Regions from separate parts of the Paenibacillus sp. CAU 1782 genome, predicted to be linked through region 1. Evidence: predicted binding sites of a transcription regulator. Region 1 holds the regulator's gene; the other holds the start of a gene.
The links. The regulator Rex, encoded in region 1, represses fermentation and respiration genes when NADH is low (regulators of the CRP and FNR family bind a similar motif). The targets are predictions, from matches to a motif close to TTGTGAAATATTTCACAA.
Positions count from the first base shown of each region.

Region 2: a site for Rex is predicted at 2,157-2,174, ahead of ACX93W_RS07190 (cytochrome ubiquinol oxidase subunit I). Genes of this name have one in related genera too.

Region 1 covers NZ_JBTOLL010000001.1:1,014,437-1,018,772, reverse strand. Annotated here, with positions in the region: gene dinG (ATP-dependent DNA helicase DinG) at 1-2,446, shown strand, start outside; gene ACX93W_RS04925 (redox-sensing transcriptional repressor Rex) at 2,412-3,071, shown strand; gene ACX93W_RS04920 (amidohydrolase) at 3,052-4,336, shown strand, end outside.
Region 2 covers NZ_JBTOLL010000001.1:1,464,088-1,468,423, reverse strand. Annotated here, with positions in the region: gene ACX93W_RS07200 (MFS transporter) at 1-1,143, opposite strand, end outside; gene ACX93W_RS07195 (TetR/AcrR family transcriptional regulator) at 1,226-1,834, opposite strand; gene ACX93W_RS07190 (cytochrome ubiquinol oxidase subunit I) at 2,374-3,738, shown strand; gene ACX93W_RS07185 (cytochrome d ubiquinol oxidase subunit II) at 3,735-4,336, shown strand, end outside.

The DNA of each region.
Region 1 (4,336 bases):
ATTTATTCGGGCCGTCCAAAAATTGCGCTCTTTGCCGCTGCTTACGTTGCAGCGGCTTACTGCGTTAATTGACTCCTCCAAGGATCTGCATTGGTTTTTGCGCCTGATCGAGCAGGAATTGGAACAAACGACGGTATTGGAATCGGCAGAATTTGACTATTATCGCCAGTTTGCTCTCAAGGCAAGGGAATGGAGCGAAGAGCAGCCTCCGCGTGGTGAAAGCAGTAATGAAGGGGATCAGTTATCGCTCACCTTCCCGGAATACCTCGACAGCATCAAAACAGCCATGATGGACAAGTTTGCGGCTTATGAAGAACGCGAGCCGCAAAACATTATGTTTGATGAAGTTTATAAAGCTTTATCGAGCGATAGCCATTTGCTGATTGAAGCAGGGACAGGAACGGGGAAATCGCTTGGGTATTTGATACCGGCGCTTTATTACGGCGTTCAAAGCGGCAGCAAGGTTGTTGTCAGCACGCACACCATCAACCTGCAGGAGCAAATCCGCGGGCGCGACGTGCCATTGCTGGAGGAAGTGCTGCCCTTTCCTTTTAGAGCGTCGATTTTTAAAGGCCGCGGAAATTATCTTTGCTTGCGCAAGTTCGAAGGCAAAGTGAATACTCTGGATTTCAATTCGCCCCATGAAGATGGAGTTACGGCTTCCCAAATGATCGTTTGGCTTGGGGAAACCGAAACCGGCGATCAAGAGGAATTGAATTTCGGAAGCAGGGGAGCGGATTTTTGGCAAACTGTCGCCAGCGACGCGGATTCTTGTCTGAACCGGGCATGCCCTTGGTTTAAACGATGTTACTATCATCGAGCCAAGCATGAATCCAATATTGCGGATGTGTGCATAACCAATCATTCCTTGCTTTTTACCGATGTTCAATCGGAGCACCGCTTGTTGCCTGCTTATTCCCATCTGGTCATTGACGAGGCTCATCACGTGGAGGAGACGGCAAGCAAGCATCTGGGTTTCAACGTGAATTATTATTCCTTCGTCAATACATCGATTCATTTGTATAAGGACAGCCGCAGCGGCTTGCTCCAAAATTTGCGTTACCGGTTGCAGCAAGAGGACGACGAACGGGTGAATGCGTGGATCGAAACCATCGATGCGCTGCTGATTCCCAAGCTTCAGAACATGAAGGAATATTGGGATAAGCTGTTTGAGCTGCTGTTTGCCCTTATCGGCACTTCCGGGGAAGGACCGGGCGACAACGGGGCGGCTGTATTGAGGCTGCAGGGCAGCCAGCCTCCGGAAGGCTGGGATGATATTGCAACCTACGAGGAGCATGTTCATACGGCTTTGTCCCTATGGCTTAAAGACTGCGAGAAGCTTGCATCGGATATCAAGGAACGGATTGATGATCACGGCGTTCAGGCGGCGCTGACGGATTTAAACGGTGAATTGAGAAATTTTGGGCGGATCAAGGATGAATTGCGGATTCTGGTCAAAATGGAACAGCCGGATTTTGTGTATTGGCTGGAAGCCAGCCCGGTTACGCGGCATCGCTCGCTGCATTTTTATGCGGCGCCGATTCAAGTCAGCAGGCAGCTGCAAACTTACTTCTTTGATGCCAAAGACAGCGTCATCATGACGTCGGCAACGTTGACCGTTCAGAAATCATTCCAATACGTTATGGAGCAGCTGGGGCTGGAAGGTTACGAAGTGCAGAACAGGCTTCAAACCGTGCAATTGCCGTCTCCTTTTCAGTACAGACAGCAGGCGCTGGTTATTGTGCCGCGAGATTTTCCGCCATATAAAGGAGCTTTCCCGGACCCTTCTTATCTGGAGCGGCTGGCGCAATCCATTGGGGATGTTGCCGTCGAAACCGGGGGCAAAATGCTGGTGCTGTTTACATCGTACCGAATGCTCAGAGCCGTCTACGAGTTGCTGAAAGATCCGTTGGAGGTTTCCGGCATACAGGTGCTGGGCCAAGGCATCGACAGCAGCAACCGGACCAAGCTGACGCGTCGTTTCCTGCAGCAGGCCGAATCCGTTTTGCTGGGCACAAGCAGCTTTTGGGAAGGCGTGGACATCCCCGGGGAAGCATTGACTTGCCTGGCTATCGTCCGATTGCCGTTTCAGCCGCCCAACCATCCCGTTGCCGAGGCAAAAGCGGAGGTGCTTCAGCGGAGGAAGCAAAATCCATTTATGAAGCTGTCCATACCGCAGGCGGTTATCCGGTTTAAGCAAGGATTTGGACGTTTGGTCCGAACGGCCCACGACAAAGGCATTGTCATTATTTATGATACTCGCGTGATCGAGACCTACTACGGCAAGCATTTTCTTTATTCCTTGCCGGGACCGAAAATGGAAACGATGTTTACAGCCCAGATCGTACCGAGAATTCGGGACTGGCTCATGCCGGAAAGTGAAGTTTCATACGAAGAGGGAGGCGACAGGGATGAAAAGCGCGAAAATATCGGAAGCGGTAGTTAGAAGGCTTCCTATCTATCTTCAATCCTTGAACGAATTGCACAGCCGCGAAATCGGAACGGTGTCCTCGCAGGAGCTTGGACAACGCCTGGATCTTAATCCGGCGCAAATTCGCAAGGATCTGGCCTATTTTGGAGAATTCGGTCGCAAGGGCATCGGTTATGACGTCATCTATCTGATCGAAAAAATTCGCCAGATTCTAAAAGTAAACCAGACGATCAATGTAGCATTGGTGGGGGCGGGCAACTTGGGCCTTGCCCTCTGCAACTACAACAAATATTCCAAAGACAATATGAAGATTACCGCCGTATTTGACGACAATCCTCAGAAGATAGGCACTAAAATCAACAACTTGCTTGTGCAGCCGATGGACGAGCTAGTGGAAACGGTCAAGGCGCGCGCGATTCGGATCGGCATTATTACGGTTCCTGCTATGGAAGCCCAAAATGTTGCTAACCGTTTTGTTGAAGCCGGCATAGAAGGCGTGCTTAACTTTGCTCCAGGCATTCTTCGCGTACCGGATGAAGTGCGTGTTCAGAATGCGGATTTTACCCGAGAATTGTTAAGTCTGGCGTATTATTTGAATCAGGACGAGGAGGAAAACGAAGATGGGCCAGCTCTGGATTAAAGACGGGCTTTTTATTTCGATGGAGGATGGCGTTGCGCCTTTTAGAGGCCATATGGTTGTTGAAGGCGACCTCATTACATACCTTGGCGATAAAACGCCGGAAGGCTTGCAGGAAGGCGTCGAAGTGCTGGATGGCAGCAAGCTTGCTTTTATGCCGGGGCTGATCAATACCCATGGTCATGCCGCTATGAGTCTGCTGCGCGGTTTCTCCGATGACCAGAAGCTGCAAGTATGGCTGGAGCAAAAAATGTGGCCGATGGAAGCCAAATACGAGGATGCAGATACAACGGCCGGCGCGGCGCTCGCTATTGTGGAGATGCTGAAGACGGGCACCACAACGTTTGTCGATATGTATGACCGTATGGACAAGGTAGCGGCTGTAACGGAGCAATCCGGCATTCGCGGCGTTTTGACGCGCGGCGTAATCGGACTCTGTCCTGAGGAAGTGCAAAAAGAGAAGCTGGACGAAGCCATCGCTTTTGCACGTGAATGGAATGGGGCTGCAAACGGCCGGATTTCCACCATGTTGTCCCCGCATGCGCCTTATACCTGTCCGCCGGCTTATATCGAAAAGTTTGTTCAGGCGGCGCATGATTATGACTTGCCTCTTCATACCCATATGTCCGAAACGATTGCCGAGGTCGAGCAAAATGTTGCCGATTACGGAAAACGGCCGGTGGAGCATCTAGATCAATTAGGCTTTTTCTCCCGTCCGGCGCTGCTTGCCCATGCGGTTCATCTGACTGATGACGAAATTGCCATTTTGGCAAGCAGGGGAGCCTCGATTTCCCATAATCCTGTGAGCAATCTCAAGCTTGCCAGCGGAATCGCCCGGCTGAACGATCTGATGAAAGCCGGCGTTAAAGTTTCGCTTGGCACGGATAGCGTAGCCAGCAATAACAATCTGGATTTGTTCCAGGAAATCAATATGGCGGCTTTGCTGCACAAAGGCGTCTCCGGCGATCCTACGGCGGTGCCGGCAGCGGAAGCGTTGAAGCTGGGCACTGTATACGGAGCCGAGGCGATCTGGCAAGGAGACCGCATCGGGAAACTGAAGGTTGGCTACAAGGCTGACTTTATCGGCATTAATTTGGATCAGCCGCATTTCTATCCGCTGTCCGATGTTGTGTCCCATCTGGTTTATGCGGGAACCGGCAGAGATGTTGTTCACGTCTGGGTGGACGGTCAGCAAGTACTGCGCAACGGTATTTGCACACAGCTTGACGAAGAAAAAATCGTCAGGGAAGCGGCCCTGCGTTTTGAAA
Region 2 (4,336 bases), 450 kb from region 1:
AGCCAAAATAAGAGCCGCCAGCATATACGGGAAATTCAAGTTTTGGTCAAACAAGAAACCGCCGATGATAGGCCCGATAATATTGCCAAGACTTGTGAAGGCGGAGTTCAAACCGGCGACATAACCTTGCTGCTGATTGGCGAACTTGGACATCTGCGTGCCGATGGCGGGCCGCAAAATATCAATCGCGAGAAACAAGGCAAACGTCACGGCAACAATCAGCCAGAAGGTATGCACCATGAGGCCTAACAGAACAAACAACGCTGCGGCAAAAAGGCTGACCGTAATGACATTTTTTTCGCCGAACCGATTGATGATCCAGCCAAAAATGGTCACCTGCACCACGGCGCCGGATATAGAGCCAAACGTAATGATAAACGCGATATCTTTAGGCGTAAAGCTGAATTTATGATCCACGAACAGACCAAATACCGTTTCGAAATTAGCCAATCCGAACGAAGCAATCAAAACAACGATCAAGCTGATAAAATAAGGCTCTCGGTACGAGCTGGCAAGTTGCCTCAACAAACCCGGCGCAGGCGACCCGGCTGTCTTGAGCGCGCCGTTGTCCTTCTGAAGGGCAGGTGTTTCGGGCAGCAGGAACGCTGTCACCAGCATGGCGATCAATCCCGCGACGGCCGCAGCGTAGAAGGGAACGCGAATGCCGAATTCGGCGATATAACCGCCGATGCCGGGGCCGATAATAAATCCCGTAGTAATGGCGGCATTGATCAGTCCCATTCCTTTGCCGCGTTCCTCGTCCGTCGTAATGTCGGCGGTATAGGCCATGACGGCCGGCATAACAAGCGCGGCGCTGATGCCGCCCAGCATCCTGGACAGAAAGAGCAGGGGAAGGGCGCTGACCGCGCCAAAAATCCATTCAGAGATGGCGAACAGCAGCATTCCGGCAACAATGACTTTTTTTCGGCCGATCGAGTCGGAAATACGTCCCGCAAGCGGGGAAAAAACAAGCTGCGCGATAGAAAAAGCAGCTACCAGAAAACCAAGCGTGCTGCCGCCGATATGAAGCATGTTCATATAGCTCGGCATTATGGGAATGATGAGGCCGATGCCGGTAAAAACAATAAAAATGTTCAACATGAGCAATGATACCGCTCCGCGATTTCTAAGAAGCAATGACATGATGAAATCTCCTTAACTTATTTTGTATACTGAACGTTCGGTTTGTATAATGACCAAAAAAAAGAAAACGCGGAACTCGTTTTCAGTTTTTTGAGTCCTTGGAACTTGACACTCCCGTCAGAAATACACCTACAGCATCCTTGTATAGCAGAGGCACTTGATCACTGTTGAAGCCCCGAGCCAATTGGCTGACGCCAAAAAATAGCGATTCCAGCACATAGGCGAGACGTTTGGCGTCATTGGGAGCAAGCTCGCCGCTATCCATACCTTCCTGCAGCAATCTTTCGTTAAAAGCAAGATGTTCGCCCATCAGCTCCGCCAGCCTGGTTTCGACCTCGGACGTTTTTTCCTCCTGCCTGAAAAACTCGTCGGCTGCTTTGGTCAGCGGGTGATTCAAATCGTCGGCTGCAAGCAGATCCGCCATACCGTACAGTTTTTCCGCCGTTGTCCGATAGTGATGGACATTGTTTTTCCAGTTTTGGGACCATTCATTGTCCCACTCCTCCACCAGGTAAAGGAACAGGCCTTCTTTGCTTTTAAAATGGTAATAAATATTGCCTTTGCTGCTGCCGGTGGCGCTGACGATATCTTCGATTGAGGTTGCTTTATAGCCCTTTTGTGTAAACAGCGCACGGGCGGCGTCGGCTATTTTTTTCCGGGTTTGCTCGCTTTGCAGCTGTTTTTGATTCATTGGCATCGCTCCAGTGATTCATACTGAACGTTCGTTCAGTATTGTAGCATGAAAACGAAGTTAAAGGCAATATCTAACGGACATCTATGGCCGCCACAAGCGGTTTTTAGCATTATTTTTATTGTTACGGTCATTTGTGTCCATTACACCTCATTTTCCCTCTATTTTTTGTTACTTTAGGTCCCTAATGGACAAAAATGTCCGGTAGACTCCTCCAAATGAGCCAATTTCCGTTCTAATGGCCATCGATGACCGTTACAGGAGATGGGTTCCGTAGGGAGACGGGTTTCAAACGGAGTTGAACACAAAGATGGAGAATTTGCTGTGAAATAATGCACATACCACAAAATAATATTCCCTTCAATGGCTAATACGAGCTGTTTGCCACTTTTTCACCGTGTTGTCAGAAAGATTTGAACCTTTTTTGAAGCTAGCATTCTCGTTGATATTTATAGGCCCCGCTTGGTTATACTGATTTCTAAAAGTCGGGAGAGTTTTGTCCGATTCTAGAATGTGTCATTGAGAGGAGATTGTCTGGCTTGGAAATCGATACGGTGTTATGGAGCCGCCTGGTAACGGGGCTTACGTTGACTTTTCATGTTATTTTCGCCACGGTTGGCGTTGGCGTGCCGCTTATGATCGCGATTGCCGAGTTCGTCGGAATACGCAAAAAGGATCACCATTACATTCTGATGGCCAAAAGATGGACGCGGGGGTTTATTATTTCTGTTGCCGTCGGCGTCGTGACCGGAACGGCGATTGCCCTTCAGCTGGCGCTTGTTTGGCCGAATTTTATGCAATTGGCCGGTAATGTAGTGGCGCTGCCTTTATTTATGGAGGTTTTTGCCTTTTTCTTTGAAGCTATTTTCCTCGGCATTTATTTGTACACCTGGGATCGTTTCCGCAGCCCGTACACGCATTGGCTGCTTACGATTCCAATCGTGCTGGGAGCCGGCATGTCCGCGTTTTTTATTACGTCGGTCAACGGGTTTATGAATCAGCCGGAGGGCTTCGTCATGGAAGCGGGCCATTTTGTAGCTGTTAATCCCATCACGGCCATGTTTAATGCGGCAACGCCCTCCAAGGTGTTTCATGTGTTGTCTTCCGCCTATATGACGGGGGCTGCTCTATTGGCTGGCATCGCTGCTTACGTCCTGTTGAAAAAAGGCCCCTCGGAGTATTACCGAAAGGCGTTAAAGCTGATGATGGGCGCGGTGCTTATATTCGGACTGTTGACTGCCGTTGCGGGAGATATGTCGGCAAAGTTTTTGGCGGCGCATCAGCCGGAAAAACTGGCGGCGGCGGAATGGCATTTTGAGACGGAAAGCGGCGCGGATTTGATTCTTCTGGGATGGATGAACGCGGAACGCGAAATTATGGGAGCCCTTCATATTCCCAAAGCGCTCAGTTTCCTTGCTTTTGGCGATTTCAACGCCGAGGTGACAGGATTAAATGAATTTCCGCTTGACGAACAGCCGCCGCTTATCGTGCATTACCTGTTCGACGCAATGGCAGGCATCGGCTTTGTCATTCCCGCCATCGCGGTGTTATATTTCCTGTTTTTGATCTGGAAAAGGCGCGACGAGCTGAACAAATGGCTGCTGCGCGGAATCCTTCTATGTGCGCCGCTGGCGTTTTTGGCCATCGAGCTGGGGTGGTTTTACGCGGAGATCGGGCGGCAGCCATGGATTCTTCGCGGTTACATGCGCGTTGAGGAAGCGGCGACATCTTCGCCAAGCATCCGGATTCTGTTTTTTGTTTTCCTGCTGCTTTATATCGTGTTAGGCACGTTATGCGTTATTGTGCTTCGCCGCTTGTTCCGCAACAATCCGGCGGAAGCCGAGTTAGAGAAGCTGCTGGAGGCGAAACGTGCTGGAGCTAACGGAAAGGGGGAACCGGCATGATCAATTACGAGCTGATTGGCATTACCGTATTATGGCTGTTTCTGTTTGGCTATTTAATTGTAGCCTCTATTGACTACGGCGCAGGTTTTTTTGCCTTCTATGCCCGCATGACCAAGCAGGATCATCTGCTTAATCGCCTGATTTCGCGATATTTATCGCCGGTATGGGAAATCACCAATGTGTTCCTGGTATTCTTTTATGTCGGGATTGTCGGTTTTTTCCCGGATACGGCTTATTATTACGGCTCGGCACTCTTGGTCCCGGGAAGCATCGCGGTTATTTTGCTAGCCATCCGCGGCTCCTTCTATGCTTTTGAGAATTACGGCTCCAAGGAAAATGTGGTTTATTTGTTTCTGTACGGGGCAAGCGGGCTGTTGATTCCGGCATCGTTATCCGTAGCGCTTACCCTTTCCGAAGGCGGCTTTATTGTCAAGGAAGGCGGCGCTGTATTTCTGGAATACAAGACGTTGTTTACCAGTCCGCTTTCATGGAGCATCGTTGCTCTTGCGCTTGTGTCCGTACTGTTCATCAGCGGAACCTTTCTCGCTTTTTACGCTTCGCGCGCGGGCGATCGCTCCGCTATGAATCTGATGCGCAC